4 regions of the Pantoea cypripedii genome follow, and region 2 is predicted to be linked to each of the others. Evidence: predicted binding sites of a transcription regulator. Region 2 holds the regulator's gene; each other region holds the start of a gene.

Region 1 (3,191 bases), on a different contig from region 2:
TGTTTTGTTGATGCTGATGGTTTTATCTGACAGGGAATAATAGGCCGCGATTTGGCTGCGCACATTATCGCCGGTAAAACGCCAGCCAAGTTCATAGGCATCAACCTTGATACCGTCCAGTTTTGAGTTATTGACGTTGACGCTATTGGTCAGATTGTAGTGACCATTACTGAGCTGATAGGTGCCGGATCCGTAATATTTCGCCAGATCCGGGATTTCAAAGCCTTGCGAAAAATTGAACCACAGCTGCTGACGTTCCGTCAGATGTCCCAGGATACCGGCATTGAAAAGCAGGTTGTTGTAGTCGGTGGTGCCGCCAGGCACCGCATCTGCCGAGTTGGCTCGACCCGTGGCAATCGCCTGCTGCTGGGCATAGCCGACAAAATCATCCACTTTATTTTTGGTGTACTGATAACGTACGCCGCCACTCAGCGTGATGGCGGCAAAGTCGTAGCTGGATTGCAGGAACGGCGCGAGGTTAGTAATACTGTAACCTGGGTAGCGACCCACGTTGTACGCGTTGTTCAGCGTCATCCCACCACTGGCGGCAGCAGTGGTGAGGTCAAAAAATTGCTGATTCGCATCAAAAGTTTCATGTTCTGCATCGATACCATAAGTCAGCGTCAGGGCATCAACCGGCTTGCTGTTCAGCGTCAGTTTTCCGCCATAAAAATCCGTTTTTTGTTGTGATGCACCGATGCTGGTAACGCGCCCACCACTGAGCGTCGGGAAGGGGTAAAACGTCAGACTTTCATCGCGATAGTAAATCTGGGCAACCAGATCCTGACCGAGGAAATCGGTATTCGAGTATTGCAGATTAATCAGATGACGTTCAGTGCCGGGCAGACGATCCGAATCCAGATTGCCGCTATTGTAAGCATTGCCCGAGCCGGTCACGGCGGAGAAGTTCTCTCCCAGATACAGGCCGTGTTTGCCATCCGATTCGCTTTTATAATACTGCGTGGTCAGCTGCAATTGCTGATGGTCGTCGATGTTGAGCGTACCGGTGCCCATGACATCCAGGCGGTCGGAATATTGCAGCCCGGTCTGGGTGTTATCGATAATGACTTCATCACCCTTGCCGTCATACCAGCCACCATAACGCTGGTATGCCACAGACAAGCGACCGGCTGCCTTGTCATTACCGCCACTGACCGCTGCGGCGATGTTCTCATCATGATCGTTATGGCTGTTGAATCCGCTTTTAAGCCCGGTTTGTACTTCAACCTGCGTCTCTGGCTGACCTTTTTTGGTGACGATGTTGATCAGGCCGCCGGTACTGCCGCCGCCATAAAGCGATGTCGCCCCTGAAATCACTTCAATGCGTTCGATATTAAAAGGATCAATGGAATCCAGCTGACGGCTGTCGCTGCGCGATGAATTGAGACGCACACCATCAACCATCACCATCATGGAGCGTCCACGCATATTCATACCGTAATTGGTTCGCCCCTGACTGCTTACGTCCATACCGGGAATGAGCTGCGCCAGAATTTCCTTCAATTCCTTGCCGCCACGGGCCTGCTGCTCGATCTCGGCTTGTTCGACAATCCACGTGGTTTGGGCCATTTCCGCCACGCTGCGGTGTGAACGGTTGGCTGACACCACCAGCTGTCCCTCCGGTGACTCCTCCGCCCAGGCAACGGAAGAGAGCATGGCAAGCAGGCAGGGTTTTATAACCCAGAGATAAGGTTGTTTCATGGTTATCTTTCCCAGAAGGTATTTTAGGTTATTGTTTAATAATGATTTTATTGCAATGCGGGTGGAGCTCAGGAGAAGGGCGAGTCATCAATACCGGCCGGGTCATCGCGTTAATACCCGGATTTACAGAAGGGTGATTCATAAGGGAAACTCATCTTATTATTGATAATGATTATCGTTATAATATGTATTTCTTTTACATTCTCAACAATATCCTGAAATATTTACACACTTATTTTTAGCGAAATCCTCACAAAATTAATGCGTTTGTCCTTCAGGATGACAGGAAGATGCACCTAGCGCTGGCACAATCTTCCATGGCAAAACCCGAAATCTGTCTCAGGCTTTTAAACTATTGCGCTGCACCAGCAGCGCCTGAAACACCCGGCGGTTCGGCGTATCGGCGGTGGGGGACAGCAGCAGTTCGCAGGTGGCTTCGGCCATCTCGGCCAGCGGCTGGGAAAAGGTGGTGAGTTGATAACCCAGCCAGCTGGCCTGCTCGATGTTATCGAAGCCAATTACGCTGATATCCTGCGGAATGCGCAGACCAAACTCATACCTGGCAGCGTCCATAAACCCGCAGGCGATAAGGTCGGTGACGCAGAACACGCCATCCGGGCGTGTTGTCTGACTCAGCAGTTCACACGCAGCATCGACACCGCTTTGATAGCTGGCGCTACCGGGCCTGACCAGCGACACCTGGGTCCCGGCCTGTGCTGCCGCTTCGAGAAAGCGGGTTTCGCGGATCACCATACTTGGCGAGCGTGCAGAGGAGGACACCAGCGCGATGCGATGGCAGCCCGCGTTAGCCAGCAGATTAAAGGCTTCATTCATGGTCGAGCTGTAATCGATCTCAATGCTATCTGCTCCGGCAAACTGCCCCATACGGTTGATCACAATCACCTGCTGCCCGCTTTGCAGACAGATTTCAATCAGCGAGCTGGGGGGCTTGCCTGACAGCACAATGGTGGCCGTAGAACGGTAGTTGAGCGTCTGTTGCAGGGCTTCTCTGGCGCTGTCCTCGCCGTCATCGGTGTTGATCACCATCACCGCCCGGCCATATTTATTCAGGCTGCGGGTGAGATGCTCCAGTAAACTGGCCTGGTACGGCGACGCCAGGTTACCGCCGAGGATACACACCGGGCGGCTGGCCTCTTTGGAGAGGCCGCGCGCCAGATGATTGACGTGATAATTAAGCGCCTGTGCGGCCGCGAGCACTTTACGCCGGGTTTCCGCCGAAACGCTGCTGCCAGGGGTAAAGGTGCGCGACACTGCGGAACGGGAAACGCCCGCGAGGCGCGCCACCTCGGTGGCGCTGGCAAAACCCGGATTTTTATCGCTCATGACGCAAACCTGCCGCGCTGAGTGCGTTTTCGATGGCGATGGCATGCTCCGCCAGCCGGGTTAGCGAGGGTTTGGGTGTTTCGAACCATTCATCCGGATGGAGCTGACGCTGGTCACGGACCACGGCCAGGGCATCGTCCAGTGTT
Region 2 (3,191 bases):
GCGCTGTTTATCCGCGGCGGTGATTCTCCCTATCTGGATAATCAGCACCGTGATGCGTTGTTGCGCCAGTTCCCCCAGGCACATGCGCATGTCATCAGCGGAGCCGGGCACTGGGTCCATGCCGAAAAACCCGAAGCCGTTTTACGCGCAGTGCGCCGATTTTTTGTACTGTAAAAGCAAAAGCTTGCCGCGAACCGTTTAAGGTTGGCGTAGTAAGGGGCGCTGGAGTATGATGTCGCGCTAAAAATTTGCCACGGATGATTTTTTCACCGTGGCCGGGCCGATAATGTATAAATCGCGCAGCGCCTTTCCGCCGTTCGCGCCCACTCAGTTTTACAAATCATGGCAAAAGAACAGACTGACCGTACCACGCTCGATCTCTTCGCTGATGAGCGGCGTCCCGGTCGCCCCAAAACCAGTCCGCTGACGCGTGACGAACAGTTGCGGATTAACAAACGCAATCAGCTGAAACGCGATAAAGTGCGAGGATTGCGTCGTGTTGAGCTGAAAATGAGCAGCGAGGCCGTTGATGCACTCAACACCCTGGCTGAGCAACAAAACATCAGCCGTAGCGAATTGATTGAACAAATGCTGCTGGCGCAGCTCAAACTGTCGTAACAGGCGCAGACCGCACGCAGGAACAAAAGTCACGGCTTTACAAGTTCCGCCACTTTGCCCGGTCTGCTATCATTCGCTGTAATTACGTATTCAATATCAGGATTTAAGAGGTCACTTAACCCATGGCAATCGTAGGCATTTTCTTCGGCAGCGATACCGGCAACACTGAAAACATTGCAAAAATGATCCAGAAACAACTGGGTAAAGACGTGGCCGAAGTGCATGACATTGCCAAGAGCACTAAAGAAGATCTCGAAGCATTCGATATTCTGTTGCTGGGCATTCCGACCTGGTACTACGGCGAAGCGCAGTGTGACTGGGATGATTTCTTCCCGACACTGGAAGAGATCGACTTCAATGGCAAACTGGTTGCGCTGTTCGGCTGTGGCGACCAGGAAGATTATGCAGAATACTTCTGTGATGCGATGGGCACCATCCGTGACATTATCGAGCCAAATGGTGCGGTGATTGTCGGTCACTGGCCGACTGAAGGTTACCACTTCGAAGCATCCAAAGGTCTGGCCGATGACAAACACTTCCTTGGTCTGGCTATCGATGAAGATCGTCAGCCGGAACTGACCAACGAACGTGTTGATAAGTGGGTGAAACAGATTTTCGATGAGCTGCAGTTGAAAGACATTATCGAAGCCTGATCCCCTTTCCTACTCAATGTGGGCGCTGGCTCACATTGAGAATCGGAAATTCCTATAAAAATAATAGCCACGTTTTTTTAACTTTTACCTGCAAATCTGTAGAATACCCGTAACGGTCATCCGCTTATTCCTCTGGCATCAGAATGAGGCTGAGTGAAATGGAAACAAAGACCTGTACGATCCCCGCCGGCGTTAGCGACATTTATCCCTACAGCCATTGGTGATTTCAGGACGTGCCCTTGGTTTTCATTTCACTGCTTGAGTTCTATAATGAGACGCAAATGAGAATGCGCGTGATCGACATTCAAGGCCCTGCGCCGCAAGTGACTAGCAAAGTAACAGGACAATATCCGCATGACTGACAACAACTCCGCATTGAAGAAGGCTGGCCTGAAAGTCACTCTACCCAGACTGAAAATTCTGGAAGTGCTTCAGGAACCCGAGTGCCATCACGTCAGTGCGGAAGATTTGTACAAACGCCTGATCGACATGGGCGAAGAGATTGGTCTGGCAACGGTATATCGCGTTCTTAACCAGTTTGATGACGCGGGTATCGTGACTCGTCATAACTTTGAAGGTGGCAAATCCGTCTTTGAACTGACGCAACAGCATCATCATGACCACTTGATCTGCCTGGATTGTGGCAAAGTGATCGAGTTCAGTGATGAGTCTATTGAGACGCGTCAACGTGAAATCGCAACACGTCACGGTATCAAACTCACCAACCACAGCCTGTACCTGTACGGCCACTGTGCGCTGGGAGACTGCCGCGAAGACGAGACGCTCCACGATAAGCAATAAAGTGTGCTATGCAGTATGAAAAAACCGGTGCCTGGCACCGGTTTTTTTATGCCTGAAATTACAGAACCAGCGTTTCCTGCAGGTAACGCCAGCGCGGAATGGAGGTGGTGCAATCCAGCACCGCCAGAGAAATGCGGCTCTGGTTGTTGCCGTTCATCATTTGCAATTCACGATATTGAATGGTCACTTCCTGGCTTTGCTGTGAAATGATGGCATGTTCGCTGGTCGCGATGCGCATCCCTTCCCGCTGACCACGCAACTGGCGGAACAACACCTCCGTCGCATTCAAATCCAGCTGTTTTCCCTGCGGGGTCACCATTTTGAAATCCGGGTGAAAATGCGAGAGAAACAACTCAATGCTGTCGTCAGTGCCCTCTGACTGATTAAAAATACGTTCGATAAGCTGATGTAAAACCACTACGCTGTGTTTGGCTTCCTGAGCGAGACTCGTCATTTTTTTTCCTTTTATAACCCGCGGAGCAACGTCTGGGAGCGCATAGCCTACCTGAAATACAGTTTTTCACACTCGCAAATGGATTAATTTTACTAAAGTCAGATTAGTTGCAAATCCCGGTAACAAACGCCTTTCACAGCCTACAGCATAAAAGGTTGCCAGCCCGAAATTACAGCCAATAAAAAAGGGCGATTGCTCGCCCTTTCGTGATGATATGGTGATAACGACAAAAAGGATTAATCGCCGATTTTCGCCCAGGTATCACGTAAACCGACAGTGCGGTTAAACACCAGCTTAGAGGGCTGTGAGTAAACGCTGTCTGCGCAGAAATAACCTTCACGTTCAAACTGATACGGCGCCAGTGCATCGGCATCACGCAGTCCCGGCTCGACAAAGCCCTGTTTGATTTCCAGCGAATTCGGGTTAATGGTGGTGAGGAAATCCTCAGCCGCTCCCGGATTTGGCACGCTGAACAGACGATCGTAGAGACGGAATTCCGCTGGCAGCGCGTGGATCGCTGAAACCCAGTGGATCACACCCTTCACCTTGCGGCCATCAGCCGGATCTTTGCTCAGGGTATCAACGTCACAGCTACAGTAGATGCAGGTGATATTGCCTTCTTCGTCTTTTGCCACGCGCTCTGCACGGATCACGTAAGCATTACG
Region 3 (3,191 bases), on a different contig from region 2:
CTCCGCTGATGGCAATACCTATGGCAACCAGGATCTGGTGAAATTTGTTGATATCGGTGCGACCTACAACTTCAATAAAAACATGAATGCGTATGTCGACTACCAGATCAACCTGATGGATAGCAGTGAGTTCTCTCAATCTGCTGGCATCAGCACCAGTGATGTTGTGGCAGTCGGCATGGTTTACCAGTTCTGATTGTTACCGGGCGAGGAGATCCTCGCCCGTATTTTCCCTGATTATCCCTTTTTGAAGTAATTTTGCGGTGTTTCCCCCATCGCCTTTCTGAACATGGTGATGAAAGAGCTGGAACTTCGATAGCCGAGTTCCGTCGCTATGGTGGCAACCGACATCCCCTGCGCCAGCCGGGTCATCGATTCCACCAGCCGTAACTGTTGTCGCCATTGGCCAAAGGTATAACCGGTCTGTTTGATAAACAGCCGACTCAGCGTTCTGTCGCTGGTGCCGATGCGATCACCCCATATTTCCAGTGATTCATTATTTGACGGTGCCAGCATCAGCGCCTTACAGATTTTCTGGAGTCGTCGATCTTCGGGAAGAGGCAAACACCCCTGCTGCAGTTCCTGTGCCTCGTGTAATCCTCTTAGCAACAACGGCACAATCATTTCGGAGAGAATATAAGTTTCCTGTCGGCGCTCTTTCACCATTTCCAGCACCAGTTCACGCAGCAGGGAAGAAACCAGCAAAACACAGCATTCTTTTCTTTCATGACGCCATACATCGGGTTCAATATAAATACTGTGCATCAGGGCTTCACCGGATGCATACAGTTCATGACCAGTACGGGGTAACAATAATAATCCGCGATTCGGTCCCAGCGTCCAGGAGCCCTGGCTGGTGATCACGCTGAGTACGCCACGGGTGGTGAAAATAAACTGTAATTGCTCGTGAGAATGCCACGCCTGCCGATCGCCGTTCCGGTATTCATAGGTATTAGCGATCACCGGACGAGACTGCTGCTGATATTGTCCCTGCGAAAAGTAATGCCATGTCTCTTCCACACTATCTCCGCTTATTGACGGCAAATTCCGCCAAAACATGTCTGTTTTGCAAAACTTATTGGCAATACACCCTAGCAGCCCATCTGATATGATTAAATATGAAAATAAAAATGATTTTCATTCTTGTTTGCATACGCAAAAAAACATAGCGACATCTTCATTTGAATCGGAATTGATGAAATGAAATCTTCGGAAATTTATGGGGCTACCTGCGTCATTTCACCTGCATCAGGGAAATATCCACTGTTAATCACTTTATTACTTCCGGTGGTGGCTCACGCTACGCAGCAACAAACCACCCAGGCGGATCAAAACGTCATGGAGGTCAATGCACAGGACTATAAAGAAACCGGTAACGGGCCGGTGTACGGTTATGTTGCTCATCAAAGCTCGGCCGGAACCAAAACTGACACGCCATTGATTAAAACGCCCCAGGCCATCTCTGTCGTCACACGGGATCAGATGTCTATTCAGAATGTCCAGAGTGTGGCCCAGGCGCTGCGTTACACCTCCGGTATCGCGTCGGAACAGCGCGGGGCGAATACGGATTCACTGGAATATCTCTATGGCAGAGGTTTTTTAATCGACGAACTCTGGAATGGCCTGTATACCCCCGGCCCGTCCGGTGGCTTCGGCTATAACGTGACCAGCTTCGATCCCTATATGTTTGAGCGTATCGAAGTATTACACGGTCCGGCTTCCGTCCTTTATGGGCAGGGATCACCGGGCGGCGTGGTGAATATGGTCAGCAAGTTGCCGCAGAAAAATCAGCTGAATGAGGCAGGCGTACAAACGGGCAGTTATGGCCGAGCTCAGGGTTTTGTTGATGTGGGTGGCGCGCTGAATAATGACCAGACTGTGCTCTACCGCATCGCAGCAGACGGCTTTAATACCAGTAGCCAGACTGATTTTGTTAAGGAACGTCGCTTTTCCATCGCGCCCAGCCTCGCCTGGCAAATAAACGACGACACGCATTTCACGCTGTACGGTAATTATCAGACAGACCCGGATGCCGGATATTATAATTCTGTCCCCATCAATGGGAACATCAAGGTGCCACGCAGCCTGAACCCTGGCGATCCCAGCTTCGACAGCTTCCGCAAGACGCAAGGTGCGATTGGTGAAGAGTTAACTCACCGATTTAATGATGTCTGGTCAGTGAAACAAAGCTATCGCTTCCTGCGCAACAGCCAGAAATTACAGTATGTCGGGAATGACGGATTTAATGCTGATGGCAAAACCCTGAATCGCACCGCCTATCTCAACTATGGCGATGTTGACGCGCATACGCTCGATAATCAGGCACTGGCAACATTCACCACCGGTGCGGTGTCTCACAAGGCAACGTTTGGCGTTGATTATCAGCACATCCGCTTCAGCCACTGGTTTTACAGCGCAGCCGCACCGTCGCTGAGCATCAGTAACCCGCAATATGGGCAGACTATCCCTGGCCCAAATTTCATGTACGCCACCTCCACAGAGGCGACGCTGGAGCAGCTCGGTGCTTACGGACAGGACCAGATTGATGTCGGTAACTGGTCGTTTTTATTGGGCATGAGGGAAGACTGGACCAATAACAGTACGCATTCCTTTAAAACGCAGGAGACACAGTATCAGTCGGCCCGTGCGTTTACCTGGCGTACCGGTGCGGTTTATCAGTTCGCTAATGGTATCGCCCCTTACATCAGCTACTCACAGTCTTTCCAGCCACAGCTGGGAACGGATTATGAAGGTAAGGCGTTTACACCGTCGAAAGGCGAACAATATGAGGCAGGTGTTAAGTTCCAGCCGAAGCACAGCAACAGCTTCATTACGCTTTCTTTGTTCCAGATAAATAAAACCGATGTCCAGACCAGCGATCCCGAACACTCAGGTTTTAGCGTACTGACCGGTGAAGTCAGATCCCGGGGAGTCGAAGCCGAGGCACACGCCAGCCTGACAGACCACTTACAGTTAATCGGTAGCTATACCTACACCGACATCACCAATACAAACAGCAACACCGCACAAGGTAAAGCCCCGGTGGGGATTCCGCGTAATACCGGCTCGCTGTGGGCGGATTACACCCAGTATTCCGGCGCACTGGCGGGCTGGCAGTTCGGGGCTGGTGTACGTTATATCGGTGGTTCTTACGGTGACACTAACAACACCTTCAAAACCTCCTCTGCAAC
Region 4 (3,191 bases), 640 kb from region 2:
TCCTGCTGCGGATCGTCAAAGGGATTGCGATGTTCCATGTCGGCTCCTGCTTGTTTAATGCGGGGTCGGATTGCGCCACAGTGCCTGCAGGCCATCCAGCAGACCGCCACGCCAGCACAGCGCATCGTGTCCGCCTTCTACCGGCTGGTAATCCACCTGATAACCCGCCGCCTGCAACAACTGCTGCAATTGCTGATTAGCCTGCAAAATCAGCCCTTCACGTTTGCCTGCTTCCAGCCAGAAACGCAGTGGCTGACGCGGTGCCAGACCCTGTTCCAGCTGCTGGATCAGCCAGCCGTGCGCATTACCGCGCTCCGGCCACCAGAAGGAACCGGACAGACTGATGGCATTGCCAAACTGCTGCGGCCAGTGCAACGCGGCGAAAACCGAGGCGAGGCCGCCAAAACTTTGCCCGGCCACCACGGTGCTGTCAGCGTTCTGCCGATAAGGTGCCCACTGCGCCACCTGAGGGAGTAACTCTTCCTGTAAGGCTTGCCAGAACAGGGCATTGCACGGCAACTCACGGCTACGATGTTCGCGGTCGATGATGTCAATAAACAGATACACCGCCGCAGGCAGCGCGCCCTGGTCGGTAAGTTGTTGCAGCGGACCGGCAATCGGCATGCTGTGCGCCCAGAATTGCCCATCGAGCAAAATGGCCAGTGGTCGCTGCCGGGGTTCAGCTGCGCCGGTGCAGTACAGCCAGACGGAACGGCTGTTGCCCAATAAGGCGCTGTCCCAGCGATATTGCTGTAAGGCGATTTCAGGGGCACGACCTTCATCAATGGCGCGCCATACCTGTTGATTGGGGGCTTGTGGCAGATGCAAGGGAGAAACCCCCATACCGCGTCCACCAGACCAGCCACGCAGGGCATTGAGCGGATCGGCCTGGGCGGTGGGGAATTTATCGCGCCACCAGTTGCGCAGGGCATACATGTCGGCATCCCCGGCGAAATCGGTCGCTTGTTTATCCGGCATCAGGCAGTAGCTACCACGCCAGTTAGCTGGCAAGCGAGTCTGCCAGTACCAGACATCGGTATGGGCGACACGTACCAGGGATTGCGGGGGGCGGTGCTGGTGGTGATCGGTCACGCCGGTAATGTTGATCCACACCCGCTGCGTGCGCGACTGCGTTTCATTGCCCTGCGGATCGCGCCAGAAGAAAGTGACCTGACATGCGCCATCCACTTCTCCCTCGACATACGGGATGCCTTTACGTTGCTGCTCCTGCCACCAGGCTTCACTGCCGGTTATCTCGTTTAGCCAGGTCATAGGTGCTGCCAGTCGCCGTTTACTCAAGGATCTTTTCACAAAGGTTACAGATAATACTATTGATAATTATTTGCATTTGCAATAGGGTGTTTCCGCTCATAAATGAGCACGCTCGTTCCGCCTGTCACCTTTCTCATAAAGGAAGGGATGCGCGACGGATGGCACTGCCAGGTTTGGGACAGGGCGACGATAAAGGATTGTGACTTTCTCACCGGCGCGCCAGTTACGTTTGCTGGCAATCCAGGAACGAAAAAATGAAAAAATATTCGCGTTTATCATTAGCCATTCTGATTGAACTGGGGCTTCTCTCCGGTACCACCTGGGCAGCAGAAACCTCCAGCAGCACGACTACCAGCACAGACGCCGCTTCCGTGGATGGGGGCACCATGATGGTGACCGCCCAGCAGCAGACATTGCAGGCCCCCGGCGTTTCCACCATTACCGCCGATGAAATCAAAAAACATCCGCCAGCGCGCGATGTGTCTGAAATCATTCGCACCATGCCGGGTGTTAACCTGACCGGTAACTCCACCAGCGGCCAGCGCGGCAACAATCGTCAGATTGATATCCGTGGTATGGGCCCGGAAAACACCCTGATCATGGTCGATGGTATGCCGATCACCAGCCGTAACTCGGTACGCCTTGGCTGGCGTGGCGAGCGTGATACGCGTGGTGATACCAACTGGGTACCGCCAGAGTTGATCGACCATATCGATGTGATCCGTGGTCCGGCCGCGGTGCGCTACGGCAACGGCGCGGCGGGTGGCGTGGTTAACATCATCACCAAGAAATACACCGATCAGAAGTGGCACGGTTCCTGGAACACCTATTTCAACGTTCCGCAGCACAAGGATGAAGGCGCAACCAAACGCACCAACTTCAGCCTGCAAGGACCGCTGGGCGATGACTTCAACTTTCGGTTGTACGGTGGCTTAGCCAAAACTCAGGCGGATGCCTACGATATCAACGAAGGCCATGCCGCAGACCGTACCGGGACTTATGCGGGCAGCTATCCGGCAGGGCGCGAAGGCTCCGTCAACAAAGATATCAATGCGTTACTGAGCTGGGCGTTTGCGCCGATGCAAACCCTGGAATTGCAGGCAGGCTACAGCCGTCAGGGCAACCTGTATGCCGGTGATACGCAGAACACCAACACCAGCACGCTGGTGAAAAGTATGTACGGTGACGAGACCAACCGCCTGTATCGCCAGAACATCTCGCTGAAATGGACCGGTGCCTGGGACAACGGTGTCAGCACCAGTACCTGGGGACGCTACGAGAAAACCCGTAACACCCGTATCAACGAAGGTCTGGCGGGCGGGACCGAGGGGATCTTCTCCAACAGCGGCTTTAACACCATCCAGCTCGACGACATTATGCTGCACAGTGAAGTCAGCATTCCGTTTGAATGGTTGATTAACCAGACCGCAACGCTGGGTACTGAGTGGAATCAGCAGCGCATGAAGGATCCTTCTTCGACCACCCAGTCTGCCAGCTACGGTAGCGTGCCGGGCATCTCGAATACCGGACGCAGCCCGTATTCTCAGGCTGAAATCTTCTCGCTGTTTGCTGAAGACAACATGGAGCTGACAGACAGCACCATGCTGACGCCGAGTCTGCGTTTCGATCATCACTCGATTGTTGGCAACAACTGGAGTCCGTCACTGAACCTGTCGCAAGGGCTGGGTGATGACTTCACGCTGAAGATGGGGATTGGTCGTGCCTATAAAGCGCCGAGCCTGTATCAGACCAACCCGAACTATCTGTTGTACAGCAACGGTCAGGGTTGTGCTGACGCGTCCAGCGCCTGTTATTTGCAGGGTAATAAAGACCTGAAAGCAGAAAACAGTATCAACAAAGAGATTGGTCTGGAGTGGAAACACGAAGGCTATCAGGCCGGTCTGACCTGGTTCCGCAAC

The links. Region 2 encodes Fur, which represses iron uptake genes when iron is present. Its sites were predicted from a motif close to ATAATAATGAGAACNACTATCAA; they were not measured.
Region 1: HA50_RS23965 (TonB-dependent siderophore receptor) is a predicted target of Fur. The motif match lies at 1,864-1,886, and genes of this name have one in related genera.
Region 3: HA50_RS26075 (TonB-dependent siderophore receptor) is a predicted target of Fur. The motif match lies at 1,119-1,141, and genes of this name have one in related genera.
Region 4: fes (enterochelin esterase) is a predicted target of Fur. The motif match lies at 1,326-1,348, and genes of this name have one in related genera.

What each region holds. Positions count from the first base shown of each region.
Region 1 covers NZ_MLJI01000002.1:591,454-594,644, reverse strand. Annotated here, with positions in the region: gene HA50_RS23965 (TonB-dependent siderophore receptor) at 1-1,701, opposite strand, end outside; gene HA50_RS23960 (LacI family DNA-binding transcriptional regulator) at 2,041-3,045, opposite strand; gene HA50_RS31620 (inositol monophosphatase family protein) at 3,035-3,191, opposite strand, start outside.
Region 2 covers NZ_MLJI01000001.1:1,215,106-1,218,296, reverse strand. Annotated here, with positions in the region: gene ybfF (esterase) at 1-174, shown strand, start outside; gene ybfE (LexA regulated protein) at 343-618, shown strand; gene fldA (flavodoxin FldA) at 741-1,271, shown strand; gene fur (ferric iron uptake transcriptional regulator) at 1,626-2,072, shown strand; gene HA50_RS05540 (hypothetical protein) at 2,131-2,526, opposite strand; gene glnS (glutamine--tRNA ligase) at 2,763-3,191, opposite strand, start outside.
Region 3 covers NZ_MLJI01000002.1:1,038,678-1,041,868, reverse strand. Annotated here, with positions in the region: gene ompC (porin OmpC) at 1-196, shown strand, start outside; gene HA50_RS26080 (AraC family transcriptional regulator) at 238-1,020, opposite strand; gene HA50_RS26075 (TonB-dependent siderophore receptor) at 1,201-3,191, shown strand, end outside.
Region 4 covers NZ_MLJI01000001.1:573,940-577,130, forward strand. Annotated here, with positions in the region: gene HA50_RS02580 (MbtH family protein) at 1-38, opposite strand, end outside; gene fes (enterochelin esterase) at 55-1,272, opposite strand; gene HA50_RS02590 (TonB-dependent siderophore receptor) at 1,527-3,191, shown strand, end outside.